DNA from 4 places in the Pseudomonas graminis genome. Region 3 is predicted to be linked to each of the others. Evidence: predicted binding sites of a transcription regulator. Region 3 holds the regulator's gene; each other region holds the start of a gene.
The links. The regulator FliA, encoded in region 3, starts transcription of late flagellar genes. The targets are predictions, from matches to a motif close to CTAAAGTTTNNNNNNNNNNNGCCGNTAA.
Positions count from the first base shown of each region.

Region 1 (3,563 bases), 2.2 Mb from region 3:
CGGCCTCGGTCGCCAGCGACTGAGTGTGCACGGCGATTGCCTGACTCTTGCCCATGGCCTGTACGGCTTCGTCGGCGCCATTGCGCACCTTGGTGATCATCGACTCGATTTCGCCGGTGGAGGTCTGAGTGCGGTGGGCGAGGGCACGTACTTCGTCCGCCACCACCGCAAAGCCTCGGCCCTGCTCGCCGGCGCGGGCGGCTTCGATGGCGGCATTGAGCGCCAGCAGGTTGGTCTGCTCGGCGATCCCGCGGATCACGTCGAGCACTTTTGTGATGTCGCGGATCTGCCCGGCCAGCGCTTCGACGCGTTGGGTCGAGTCGGTGATTTCCACGGTCATGGTGTTCATCGCGGTGACAGCCTGTTGCACTTGTTGCTGGCCCTTGATGGCATCTTCGGAGGTCTGCGCAGACACCTGCGACGCGCTGGCGGCGTTGCGCGCCACTTCTTCCACCGCAGCGGTCATCTCGTTGACGGCCGTGGCGGCTTGCTGGATTTCATCGTTCTGACGCATGAGCCCGCGGGTGCTGTCGTCAGTGACCATGGTCAGTTCTTCAGCGGCGGACGCCAGTTGGTCCGACGCGGTGGCGATCTGCTGAACCGTGCCTTTGAGGCTGCCCTGCATGTTGGACAGCGCCTTGAGCAACTGACCGGTTTCATCCTGGCCGCCACCCTGGATGGACTGACTCAAATCACCCGCCGCCACCCGGGTGGCGCTGGCCACCGATTGGTAAATAGGCCGGGTGATCATTCGCGTGACGATCAGCCCCAACGTGATTGCGCACACCACCGCGATCAACGAACCGATGATCAGCGTCCAAGTGACCTGCTTGTCCGTTTCAACCCCCGCCTGTGCCTGTTCGTTGGCCTGACGCATGTTGGATTCGATCATGAGTTTCAGTTCACCCATGGTCTTGCGATAGCTGGGCGTCACGCTGGTGGCCGCCAGTTTGCTGGCTTGCTCCAGGTCGCCGCTCTGCGCCACAGACAGCGCATTGAGGGCGGCGCTGATGTAAGCGGCCCAGTCGCGTTCGAAGTCATCGCCTGCGGCTTTTTCATCCGGATCAAGCGGCGTTGAGCGATAGGCCTTGAAGTCGGTCTCGGCCTGGGCCTGATTTTCTTTCAGTGACTGGATCGCCGCGTTGATGTCGTCCGGGTTGGCCTTGAGGGCGCTCAGTCCGATGGCCTTGAAAAAGTCGCGGTTGGTGGCGATGACGTTGGCCTTCACCGAATCGACTTTGGCGATCGATACCAGATTGTCGCTTACCGTGTTTTCAAACAGCTCGTAAAGCCGCGAGATACCGCTCTGACCCAGCACGCCCACGACCACGGTGATCAGCGCACACAGGCAGAAAGCCGAAAGGAGCTTGGTCTTCAATTTCAGGTCGGTCAGCCAGGACATGGGGTGCACTCGAAGGGAATGGGTTGTTGCTGTTGGCTACGCGTTGCATGACTGGATATCGGCGGCACGCTCAAGGACTTTACCCGGCCGTGTACGCCTCTTTCGGCGTCGATGCCCCGTCAACCCGGCGCACGCCTCGTCACTTTTCCCGTGCGGCGTGCCTAAGCTTTGCCCTGCAGCCGCCGATAACTCGGACAAGCGGCGTCATGCCGCAACTCTATTGGCCGTCTCTGCCCGGACGTTGGGAACGAGACCGCCGCCCTTGCAAGTGCCTCAGGGCCGACTATTTATCCGGTGACAGGAATCTCGATGCTGGCGTGGAACCAAAAAACCTTTCTGATCGTCGACGATTTTTCCGACTTCCGCAGTTCGGTCCGCTCGATGCTGCGCGAGCTGGGCGTCAGGGCAGTGGACACTGCCGACACCGGCGAAGAGGCGCTGAAGATGTGCGCGCAGAAGCGCTACGACTTCATCCTCCACGACTTCAATTTGGGCGATGGCAAGAAAAACGGCCAGCAGGTGCTTGAAGACCTGATGACCGATCGGCTGATCAGCCATGAAAGCGTGTTCGTCATGGTCACCGCTGAAAACAGCCAGGCGATGGTGATGAGCGCCCTGGAGTGGGAGCCCGATGCGTACCTCACCAAGCCGTTCAACCGCGCGAGCCTGGCTCAGCGTCTGGAGAAGATCGTCCAGCGCAAGACCCTGCTCAAACCGATCCTGCAAGCGCTCGATCGCAGCAACCCCACCGAAGTGCTGGCGGCCTGCCTCGCGCTGACCAAACAGGACCCCCGTTTTGCGCCGCTGTGCCTGCGCTACAAGGCCGACGCACTGCGTGACCTCAACCAGCACGAGCCGCTGGAAGCCTTTCTCAAGTCGATCCTCGCGGACCGCCCGCAACCCTGGGCGTATGCGGCATTGGGCAGGCTGCTGTTCAAGCGCGGCCGCAATGCCGAAGCGCAAGCCGTGTACGAAGAAGCGATTCGCGCCTTCAACGCCATGCCAGTGTTGTACGACGGGCTGGCCGATGTGTTGGTGGCCAGCGGCGACAACAAGCGCGCCCAGAAGATGCTGGAAGAGGCGGTGCGCTTGTCGCCCTACGCCGTTCGCCGTCAGCGTTTGCTGGGCAAGCTGGCGCTGGAAAATGAGGACTTCGACGGTGCGTCCAAAGCGTATCGTCAGGCCGTTTCCCAGGGCCAGTTTTCTCGCTTCAAGGACCCGGAAACCAACCTGGGTTTTGCTCAGGCATTGATCAGCCGTGGCGGCGAGCGCGGACTGGATGCGCGCACTCGTGTGGAGATCAACCAGACCCTGACCGAAGTCGCCAAAGAGAACGGCAACGATGCCGGCCTGCAGGTGCGCGCGCGTCTGATGAAAGCCACCAGCGTCGCGTCTTCCGATCCGGACATGGCCGCCAAGCTGACCGAGCAGGCGATGGAGCGGCTTGAGGGCATGGAGCAGTTTCTCAGCGCCGATGCGGCGCTGGCAGTGGCGTCGCAGCTCAAGGCCCTCGGCCAGGAAAACGCCGGCGCGGGCATTCTGAAAAGCTGTGCCGAGATTTACGGCGACGATCCGGTGGTCATGCAGAACATCGCGAAGCAGACCGACGATCCCGAGATTCTCGGTGCGGGCAAAGCGGCTATCGACTTCAACGTTCAGGGCATTCGCTGCTACCGCGCCGGCAAGCTCGGCGAGGCGCAGGATCTATTCCGCCAGGGCCTGGCCCTGCAACCGAAGAACATCAGTATCGCCCTGAACATGGCGCAGTCGCTGCTGCACATGGGCGTTCAGAACCTCGACGCGGCGAGCTTGGCGGAATGCCAGAACAGTCTCAAGATGGTCGGCAAGATGCCAGAGACCGACCCGCGCTTCGAGCGCTTCCAGAAACTGCGGCTGAGGGCTTTCGGCGAATGAAAGATCAGGATCTCGGGCTCGACTTCTCTATGGTGATTGCTTCCACTGTCCATGACATGAAGAACTCGCTGGGTTCGTTGATTCAGGCCCACGGTCAATGGGTCAGGCAGCTTCCCGAGAACTGTCGTGGTACGCCGGATCAGGGTGTCATCGATTACGAATTCGCCCACCTGAACGGCATGCTGGTGCAACTGCTTGGGCTGTACAAGCTGGGGGTCAACCAGTTGCCGTTGCGCCCGGATTATCA
Region 1 is NZ_CP053746.1:3,140,004-3,143,566, forward strand. It holds gene FX982_RS14085 (methyl-accepting chemotaxis protein) at 1-1,402, opposite strand, end outside; gene FX982_RS14090 (response regulator) at 1,712-3,316, shown strand; gene FX982_RS14095 (sensor histidine kinase) at 3,313-3,563, shown strand, end outside.
Region 1: a site for FliA is predicted at 1,458-1,485, ahead of FX982_RS14085 (methyl-accepting chemotaxis protein). Genes of this name have one in related genera too.

Region 2 (3,563 bases), 980 kb from region 3:
GCAGCGGCAGGCAGTTCGTGGTGATTGCGGCAGGGGGCAAGAAGGCGCTCAAAACGCGGCTGAGCAACACGATTGTGGCGTTCGCGTTGCCGGCGCCCAAACCCTGAAACGGCAGCGTGGCACCCACACATTTGCTGGGTGCCACGCTCGACGGGTTCAGTCCCCAATGCCTGCCGGACCGATTGGCTGGATTGGCTGATTAAAGGCAAGGCACCTTGCCGGCTTGAGCCACCGCAACGCCTCGACTGTCCAGCAGCGACACCTTGACCTCTGCATCCGCTCGGCTCTGTACCAACGTGTAGCGCTCATCGGCCGCAAATCCGTCGTAGTCCAGCGTTGCCGTGCAGCGACGATGACTGTTCTGATACCCGATTATCACAATCCCCATTTCCATCGAATGCCTGCCTGGCGAAACAATGAAATGATTCAAGCTGTTGGCCTGATTTCCGTCGAGACGTCTTGCGATCATGTCGTCTCCTGCGTGGGCCTCAATGTCGACGATGGACCTTCCCAGGTTCAGCGCGCGGTGTTCCAGTGGTACAGCCGGCTATCGCCGCGACAGACAATAAGGCTGTCGCAAAAGTACGTAATTTCATGAGGTGCCCGTTCATTAATTGGTTAATGTCTTTAACTATTTAACGCGCACAACGCTTCGCCCGCGGCGCTCGACATGACGGCAGGCGCCGTCACTCAAGAATCGCAACGTGAGTGCTTTCGTTATAAAAACGATATCCACCAGTGGGCCGTCAAAAAGCGCAGCCGTTTGAGAAAAATCGTCTGACGTTATTGTTTTGAAAAAGTGATGCGTACTGCATCGCTGCCAAAGACGCGGGCCAGTTCGGCGGCATTGTCGATGCGGCCCAAACGAGTGTAGGAATAGGGCGATGAGAAAGTAGCGTAGAACGCGACCAGCGTGCGTGACCCGTACAGCATCAGATCGCCGCTGTGGATCGTGCCGGGGCGAATCGTACTTGTCGGCAGCGATGTCGGCAGTTCGGCGTGCTTCTCGTTGTTGTTCAGGTCAGGCATGTCGATGGAGAGTGGGAGCAGGGCGGCAAATGCCCGTGCCGCTTGTGTATCCGCCAGGGTGATCGCGAAGCGCGTGTCGCGAACCGTCATCCAGATACGGGATTCCGGAAGCTGCACGGTGGCTGACGTGGCCGCGGGAGCAGAGCCCACGGGGGTCGCAGGCGAGGCATTGCTTTCGCTCAACGCTGTCAGGCCTAACAGAAGTCCGAAGGCCCGCGTCAGTCCCCTTGCGCCCCCGACATGAGTTTGGGTGAATAGGGCGAATCGTTTGTCGCGCATCCTGTGGGCACCTTATGCAGTGGGGTGATTCGGAGAAAGTTAATCAGCCGTGATGGAGTAAGTGGTCAGCAATCTCATCGCTTTCGCGTCCAATCCCCATCGGATACCTGCTGTCACAACACTGTACGTCGGGGTATTGGCCCGAACCATACGGCTCTCCAGAATGCTTTTATGAACAAACTTCACCAATGCCGGAAAGTTGCAGGGCAGGGCTCGTCAGTTGCCCGGAGAAGCGCGTTTCAATCTCCAGACTTTTATATAAGTCTTAATCAGGATGTTGACGATGGTCGATCTTTGCCGGGCCCTCATCCCATCATCCTGCCAATGCGATAGCAGGGAGTTCGGACACTCTGCGCATCGTGCCGCAACAAAAAAGTCTACGATTTTGCACGTTGGAATTACTCTCAATCGGGTCATCGCGGCCGGCGGTTACAAGGAGCGCAGGCATCTTCAGCGTCACGCGACGGTCATAAACCGGACGGAAGGCAGAGGGGGATGACTCAAGTTGTGACGCACTGGGCAGATAACCGTGATGTCAGTTACATACGCAAGTTTGTTCAAGGATCGAACCCATGACCCAGCGTCAATCCATTCGCATTGCCCCTTCCGCTCATCCGCGTGTTCTCTGGTTCGCTTTGATTCCGGTCGTGCCTGCCGTTGCATGGATACTCGCCCAGTCAACCTCTCTCCCCAACCTCATCGCGTGCGCAGCGCTGGTTTTGATCGGCCTCGGCGCAGGTGCCTGGAGTGCCGGTTCCCAGCGTAACGTGGTGCTGCGAGCCACGGCTCGGGCGCAGGCGGAGCAGTCAGAGGCGGACGCGGCGAGCAACGGCATGACCTCGGGCGTACAACTCAATGAGGTGTTGCTGGGCGCCATGCCGATCTGGGCCCGGCAGGTGGAAAGCTCTCGGTATCAGACCGAAGAAGCGATTGTGAATCTGACCAACCGGTTCATCGGGATCGCCGCGCGATTGCAGGAAACGGTTCACGCGTCCCAGCGCGCTGCCGGCGAACTCGACGGGCAAACGGCAGACGGGGCGCTTGAAGTGCTGTCACTCAGCGAAAGCGATTTAAGCCAGGTGATCAACTCACTCAAGGCCGCTCAGACCAGCCGTGACCAGACCCTGGCCCAGGTGCGCGGCCTTACCGCTTATACCGGCGAACTGCGCACCATGGCCGCGGACGTAGCGGCGATCGCCGCGCAAACAAACCTCCTGGCCCTCAACGCAGCCATTGAAGCGGCGCGTGCCGGTGAAGCCGGTCGCGGCTTTGCCGTGGTGGCCGACGCAGTGCGCAGCCTGTCGAGCAAATCCAGTGAAACCGGCCAGCAGATGTCGGCCAAGGTCGACATCATTAATAACGGCATCACGCAGTTAGTGCACGCCGCATCGAGCAGCGCCGATCAGGACAGCCAATCGGTGGCCGCGTCAGAAAACAGCATTCAAGTCGTGCTCGAGCGTTTTCATAACATCACCGGGCGCCTGGCCGAATCGGCGGACCTGCTCAAGCAGGAAAGCCGGGGCATTGGCGATGAGATGACGGAGGTGCTGGTCGACCTGCAATTCCAGGACCGTGTGAGCCAGATCCTCAGCCACGTGCGGGACAACATGGAAGATTTGCATGGCCACCTGCTCCAGGCGAACGAGACCCCGGATCAGGCGACGTCCCTTGATGCCCGCCAATGGCTGGCGCGCATGGACGCCACCTACGCCACCGACGAGCAGCGTCGCACCCATCGTGGCGAGACGCCCGTGCAGCAGAACTCTCAAGACATCACCTTCTTTTAGGAGCTCATCATGGCGAAGAATGTATTAGTGGTCGACGACTCCAGCAGCGTGCGGCAAGTGGTAGGCATTGCCTTGAAAAGCGCAGGTTACGACGTGATCGAGGCGTGCGACGGCAAGGATGCGCTGGGCAAGCTCACCGGGCAGAAAGTGCACCTGATCATCAGCGACGTGAACATGCCCAACATGGACGGCATCACCTTCGTCAAGGAGGTCAAGAAACTGGCCAGCTACAGGTTCACGCCGATCATCATGCTGACCACCGAGTCCCAGGAGTCGAAGAAGGCCGAGGGGCAGGCGGCGGGCGCCAAAGCGTGGGTGGTGAAGCCGTTTCAGCCCGCACAGATGCTGGCAGCCGTGTCGAAGCTGATCCTGCCCTGAATCCTTGCGCGGAGGAGGCTGCGATGCCGATCACCCTCGAAACACTCGACGACAGCACCTGCGTCAGCATTGACGGAGAGCTGACGATCT
Region 2 is NZ_CP053746.1:4,391,013-4,394,575, reverse strand. It holds gene FX982_RS19815 (pyrroloquinoline quinone-dependent dehydrogenase) at 1-107, shown strand, start outside; gene FX982_RS19810 (hypothetical protein) at 200-469, opposite strand; gene FX982_RS19805 (cyclophilin-like fold protein) at 784-1,308, opposite strand; gene FX982_RS19800 (methyl-accepting chemotaxis protein) at 1,881-3,095, shown strand; gene FX982_RS19795 (response regulator) at 3,105-3,473, shown strand; gene FX982_RS19790 (STAS domain-containing protein) at 3,497-3,563, shown strand, end outside.
Region 2: a site for FliA is predicted at 1,808-1,835, ahead of FX982_RS19800 (methyl-accepting chemotaxis protein). Genes of this name have one in related genera too.

Region 3 (3,563 bases):
CAGCTGCAAGGCAGCCGTCCACAGCAGGCCAACCTGTGGCGCCGTCTGCAACGCGTCGGCCTCTCCGGCCCGCTGTCCCGCGATCTGCTGGCGATGGTGCCGGACTCGAACGATCAGGCCCACACCTGGCGCATGCTGCTGGCCCATCTGGCCCGCATGATTGCCACGCCCGATGTGGAGCCACTGGAAGAGGGCGGTGTGATTGCCATGGTCGGCCCTGCCGGCATGGGCAAAACCACCACGCTGGCTAAACTGGCAGCCCGATATGTGTTGAAATACGGCGCGCAAAATATCGCGCTGGTGAGCATGGACAGTTTCCGCATTGGCGCTCAGGAACAGCTGAAAACCCTGGGCCGGATCCTCAATGTACCGGTTACCCACGTCGACCCGGGCCAGTCCCTGGCTCAGGCGCTGGAGCCGCTGTTGCGCAAGCGCGTGGTCTTGATCGACACCGCCGGCCTGCAAGCCAGCGATCCGGCCCTGCGTCTGCAACTGGAAACCCTCGCCGGCCGTGGCATCAAGGCGCGCAACTACCTTGTGCTGGCGACAACCAGCCAGAAGCAGGTGCTGTCAGCGGCTTACCACAGTTATAAACGTTGCGGCCTGGCCGGGTGCATCCTGACCAAGCTCGACGAAACGGCCAACCTGGGCGAAGTGCTCAGCCTGGCCGTGACACACGAACTGCCTGTGGCCTATCTGACCGATGGCCCACGGATACCGGATGATCTGCATTTGCCGCGTCGGCACCAGTTGGTGAGCCGGGCTGTCAGTGTGCAGATGCAGGAGGAGCCAAGCGAGGAAGCGATGGCGGATATGTTTGCGGATCTTTATCACAGCACCGGCAAGCGCGCGGGCTAGGTGAAGAAAATGACAGTGGAATTTTCCTGCATCGATGGTCTGCCAGGCATTGTTCAGACACTGAACGTGCAGCCCGACATGTGGCTTAGGTCTAAGCAAGACAAGGTAAACAATTAACATGGGCAGCATGCATCCCGTACAGGTTATCGCGGTGACCGGTGGCAAAGGTGGCGTAGGCAAGACCAACGTTTCAGTGAATCTTTCACTGGCGCTGGCCGAGCTGGGACGTCGCGTCATGTTGCTGGACGCCGATCTGGGTCTGGCCAACGTCGACGTATTGTTGGGGCTGACCCCCAAACGCACCCTGGCTGACGTCATCGAAGGGCGGTGCGAGCTGCGCGATGTCCTGCTGCAGGGCCCGGGCGGCGTCCGCATCGTGCCGGCGGCGTCGGGCACCCAGAGCATGGTCCACCTGACCCCGGCGCAACATGCCGGGCTGATTCAGGCGTTCAGTGACATCGGCGACAACCTCGACGTGCTGGTCATCGATACCGCCGCCGGCATCGGCGAGTCGGTGGTGAGCTTCGTGCGCGCAGCCCAGGAAGTGCTGCTGGTGGTGTGCGACGAGCCCACGTCGATCACGGACGCCTACGCCCTGATCAAACTGCTCAACCGCGATTACGGCATGAACCGCTTCCGCGTCCTGGCCAACATGGCCCAGAGCCCGCAGGAAGGGCGCAACCTCTTCGCCAAGCTGACCAAGGTCACCGACCGCTTTCTCGACGTTGCCCTGCAGTATGTAGGCGCCGTGCCGTACGACGAATGCGTACGCAAGGCCGTGCAGAAACAGCGCGCCGTGTACGAAGCGTTTCCGCGTTCCAAATGTGCGCTGGCGTTCAAGGCCATCGCACAGAAAGTCGACACCTGGCCGCTGCCGGCGAACCCGCGCGGTCACCTGGAATTTTTCGTAGAACGCCTCGTGCATCAAACCAGCGCAGGGCCCGTCTCATGACAGCAAGTGGCTATCGCATGTACAGCAAATCGTCCAAAGACTCCCAGTATGAGCTGATCGAGCGTTATGCCCCGCTGGTCAAACGAATCGCCTACCACTTGCTGGCGCGTCTGCCGGCCAGCGTGCAGGTCGAGGATTTGATCCAGGCGGGCATGATTGGCTTGCTCGAGGTTTCGACCAAATACGACTCCACCAAAGGGGCCAGCTTCGAGACGTACGCGGGTATTCGTATCCGTGGCGCGATGCTCGACGAAGTGCGCAAGGGGGACTGGGCGCCGCGCTCGGTCCACCGCAATACGCGCATGGTCAGTGACGCGATTCGTGCAATCGAAGCAAAAACCGGCCGTGACGCTAAAGATCACGAGGTTGCTGCCGAACTTGAAATGAGTCTCGACGATTATTACGGGATTCTGAACGATACCCTGGGCAGCCGCCTGTTCAGTTTCGACGACCTGTTGCAGGACGGCGAACACGAAGGGCTGCACGAGGACGGCGCGAGCCAGTCCCTGGAACCGTCGCGGGATCTGGAAGACGAGCGCTTCCAGGCTGCGCTGGCCGAGGCCATTGCCAACTTGCCGGAACGTGAACGCCTGGTGTTGTCGCTGTACTACGACGAAGAGCTGAACCTCAAGGAAATCGGTGAGGTTCTGGGGGTCAGCGAGTCGCGGGTCAGCCAGCTGCACAGTCAATGCGCGGCGCGGTTGCGCGGTCGCCTTGGCGAGTGGCGCGCACGTTCCTGAATCAGGCGCGGGCCGCGAGGCCTGCGTGTTGCTTGTAAGACCGGCTGTGCAGGACGTGAGCGGAAGCAAAAGAGACACGGCAGGAGTCGGTCGAACCGGGTCGTGGATGATCCGGTTTCGCTGCGCTCGTCCCGGTCGATTCCACCCCTTTTCATGTTCGGCGCAGCCGGTATTGATTGAATGCGCGTTCAGGTGCTGAACGCGTTAAAGACTGCTTGGAGGTCGAATTGGACAAGAACATGAAAATCCTCATCGTTGATGACTTCTCAACGATGCGGCGGATCATAAAAAACCTGTTGCGTGACCTTGGGTTCACCAACACGGCCGAAGCAGATGACGGACTCACCGCATTGCCGATGCTGCAAAGCGGCGCCTTTGACTTCCTCGTCACTGACTGGAACATGCCGGGCATGTCCGGCATCGACCTGTTGCGGCAGGTGCGTGCCGACGAGCGTCTGCGCAGCCTGCCGGTGCTGATGGTCACTGCCGAAGCCAAGCGCGAGCAGATCATCGAAGCTGCTCAGGCCGGTGTGAACGGCTACGTGGTGAAGCCGTTCACCGCGCAAGTGCTCAAAGAGAAAATCGAAAAGATATTCGAGCGCGTCAATAGCTGATGTCCGCTGCGAGGGCGCTATGGATTCCAAAGATTCGACAATGGGTGACTTTGAGTCAACCCTGAAGAAACACGCACAAGAGCTGGTCGCGAGCCTTGAAAAAGGCAAGTTCGGCGACGCCGTGCAACTGATCCATGAGCTTAACCAGACCCGCGACCGTGGCCTGTATCAGGAAGTCGGCAAATTGACGCGCGAGCTGCACAGCGCGATCGTCAACTTCCAGATCGACCCGAACATGCCGCAGGCCGAGGAGGTCTCCCAGATCACCGACGCCACCGAGCGGCTGTCGTACGTGGTCAGGCTGACCGAAAACGCGGCCAACCGGACGATGGACCTGGTGGAGCTGAGCACGCCGTTGATGAGCGGGCTCAGTGCTGACGCCAAGTCGTTGAGCGAAGA
Region 3 is NZ_CP053746.1:5,368,090-5,371,652, reverse strand. It holds gene flhF (flagellar biosynthesis protein FlhF) at 1-858, shown strand, start outside; gene fleN (flagellar synthesis regulator FleN) at 977-1,810, shown strand; gene fliA (RNA polymerase sigma factor FliA) at 1,807-2,550, shown strand; gene FX982_RS23825 (chemotaxis response regulator CheY) at 2,790-3,164, shown strand; gene FX982_RS23820 (protein phosphatase CheZ) at 3,184-3,563, shown strand, end outside.

Region 4 (3,563 bases), 2.4 Mb from region 3:
TCGATCTTCAGCTGGCCCTGATCGAAGATGTTGAGCTTCTGCCGAATCTCGTGGGGCTGGGCGTAAGCCTGCGGATCAACTGCAGGTGTGGAGGTCGATGCCCCCGGCTGGTTGGCCGGTCCGGCAGCGCCAGGCACAGGCGCTGGCGAAGCGGCTCCCGGTGCATCAGGCGTTTGCGGTGCTTCACCTGAATTCTGCGCACCCTCGATACGCTGCTGCGCTTTCTTGGTCATCACCACAATGTCGATGCGACGATTGATCGGATTTTGCGGGTGCTCCTTGTCATACAGTGCCGAAGACGCATAACCCACTACGCGCGCCACCTGCTGATCCGGATACCCTCCCGCGAGCAACGCCCGGCGAGCGGCGTTCGCTCGACCCGACGACAGCTCCCAGTTGCCGAAGCCGTTGTTGCCGACAAAAGGCGTCGCGTCGGTGTGGCCACTGACGCTGACTTTGTTCGGCACCGCTTTGATGGTGTCGGCCATGGCCAGCAAGATGTCTTCAAAATACGGTTTGAGCTTCGCACTGCCGATGTCGAACATCGGGCGGTTTTCGGCGTCCGTGATCTGAATACGCAAGCCGTCCTGAGTGATCTCTAACAGAATCTGGTCCTTGAACTTCGCCAGTTGCGGATTCTCGTTGATCTTGGTCTGCAACTCTTGCAACAGCATCTCCAGACGGTCCTGCTCGACCTGCTCGGCGGCGGCGTCCTGTTGATCAGCGTCGACCGGCACGCGATCCGGCGCAGGCGTGGATTTCACCTCCGGGTTCAGCGTCTGGTCAGGGGACATTTCCGGCGACCCCCCCAGATCAATCACATAGGGCGAGCCACTGTCGGAAAACCCTACAGGGTCTTTGAAGTAACCGGCGATGGCGATCAATTGTTCCGGCGTGGCCGACGACATCAGCCACAGCACCAGGAAGAACGCCATCATCGCCGTCGCGAAGTCGGCAAATGCGATTTTCCAGGCGCCGCCGTGATGCCCCCCGCCGTAGCGCTTTACGCGCTTGATGATGATCGGCTGATTATTTTCCATGGATCAACGACCGCGAACAGCTTGTTCCAGCTCGCTGAAGCTGGGGCGATGGGCCGGATAGAGCACCTTGCGACCAAACTCCACGGCCAGCGAAGGCGGCACACCGGACGCCGACGCTACGAGCGACGCCTTGATCGATTCATAGACGTTCATTTCTTCCTTGGCATCGTGGGCCAGGGAAGTGGCCAACGGGCCAAAGAAACCGTACGCCGCGAGAATACCGAAGAACGTACCTACCAGCGCCGCACCAACGTGCATGCCGATCGCTGCCTTGTCGCCGGACCCCAGAGACGCCATGGTCACGACGATACCCAATACTGCAGCAACGATACCGAAGCCTGGCATGGCATCGGCGACACCGGTCACTGCGTGGGAAGGATGCTCGAGCTCTTCTTTCATGCTCAGCAATTCCATGTCGAACAAACCTTCCAGCTCGTGGGGCGCCATGTTGCCGGAGGACATGATGCGCAGGTAATCGCAGATAAAGGCGATCATGCGGGTATCTTTGAGCACGCCAGGGTATTTAGCGAAGATCGGGCTGTTCTCGGGCTCTTCGATGTCGCCTTCGATGGCCATCATGCCTTCGCGACGGCTTTTGTTGAGGATCTCGTAGACCAGGCCCAGCACTTCGAGGTAGTAGCCATGGGTGAACCGGGTGCTGAACATCTTCAAAGACTTCTTGATGACCAGCATGGTCATATAGCCCGGGTTGGCTTGCAGGAATGCACCCAGCGCCGCACCGCCGATGATCATGACCTCGAAAGGCTGGATCAACGCAGCGATCTGACCGTGGGACAGTACGTATCCGCCGAGAACGCTCGCGAAAACGACGATGATGCCGATAATTTTTGCCATAGGTAGAAAATACTTACTGAGTCGGGTTCATGGTCATTGTGCGAGAAGCGCTTGAAACTCTTGTCCTGCTTATCGGCATGAATGCGCCAGACTATAGTCAGATCATAGGAAAATGCTGATCGATGCATGGCGCAGGACGTGGCGTCCATGAGGGCCAGCATGATGCCAGTACCCGACATTGACCAAAACCTCCCAGCCGTACGGGTGTTGTGAATGCAATCAGATAAAGCTTCTTCGCTCCCTGTTCCGCGCACCCTCGATACCTGGATAAAGCAGCTCGACGGCATCGCCTTGCCGGTGCCCGCCGTGGCATATAAACGCGTGCAGGCGGCCTTGACCGATAGCCGCCGCTCGCTGCGCGATATCGCCGACCTCATGCAGGACAGCCCGGCGCTGGTGCTCAATGTATTGCGCGAAGCCAACTTGAACAGCCCCGCCACCGCTCAGCCTGCGGAGAGTCTGGAAGTCGCCATCAACCGCCTGGGTCTGGCGCGTACCGAGGCGCTGCTGGCGCGGTTGCCGAGTGTCGATGCACGGGATATCCCCATGGCGCTGCGCCAGATACAGCTGATCAGTCAGCACGCCATGCAACAGGCTTACGGCCTGTTCGCCAATCAACTGGCCCGGCTGTGGCAGGACATCCATCTGGGCAGCCTGCTGTTTCTCTCGCCCCTCTGGCCGTTGGCGCTGGCCCACCCCAAACTGCTGGAAGAATGGGAATTGCGGGTTATCCACAAGGGCGAATCTGCCAAGACCGTGGAGCAGGCACTGTTTGGCGTGCGGCTGGTGCGTTTGTGTCAGGGGCTGGCACAGCATTGGCGCCTGCAGGTCTGGGTGACCCAGGGTTACGAACTGCTGACCTCACAGCAACGCAATCTGGTAAGCGTGCTGCGCATTGCCCACAGCAACGCCGACCCGCTCAGACAGCAACAGCAACTCGACGCCGACCTCCCGCTGCGCCGCTGGCTGAACCAGCCCGCCAATACAATTCTGCTGGCCAACGGGCTCGCGCTGTCGGCGCACCAGGCGTGGGACACGCCGCACAGTCTGCGCTGGCAGCTATTGACCAGCCTGTACCTGCAGCAGCCACTCGACGAGCTTCAGCAGCAGGTTCATCAGAACGCGGCGGCCAGCGCTCGCCAGCATTCCGGCCCGGATATCTGGCACCCGGCCCAGGCGTTGCTCTGGCCCTGGAATAGCCGTCGGGTTCATAAAGGCCTGCTGCCCGCCCCGCCGCCATCGCCCGATGCCTTGCAGCTGTGGCGCAAACACTGCGCCGATCTGCTGAAAGAACCCGGCATTTTTATCAATGCGATGCACCTGACCACCTGCGCCCGGGATGCGCTGGTGGCGGCAGGCATGCAGCGGGTGGTGCTGTTGATGACCGATCGCAAGACCGACAGCCTGCGCGTGCATCAGATCGCGGGTGTAGACAAGTCGGCTGCTGCGCTGCTGGTCCCCTACAAGGACAGCACTGTGTTGCAACGTCTGTTAGCCCAGCCAACGCAGTTGCGTCTGACGCCGGCCAACAACGCCCAGTTTTCTGCGTTACTCCCGGCGCAACTGCGCAATTTGTTCAGCGGCGAAAACCTGCTGATTCGCTCACTCGCCAGCAATGGCCGCGTGGTGATGATGGTGATGGCCGATCAGGGCGGCGGACCGTTTTCC
Region 4 is NZ_CP053746.1:2,226,798-2,230,360, reverse strand. It holds gene motB (flagellar motor protein MotB) at 1-1,040, opposite strand, end outside; gene motA (flagellar motor stator protein MotA) at 1,044-1,895, opposite strand; gene FX982_RS10030 (HDOD domain-containing protein) at 2,109-3,563, shown strand, end outside.
Region 4: a site for FliA is predicted at 1,965-1,992, ahead of motA (flagellar motor stator protein MotA). Genes of this name have one in related genera too.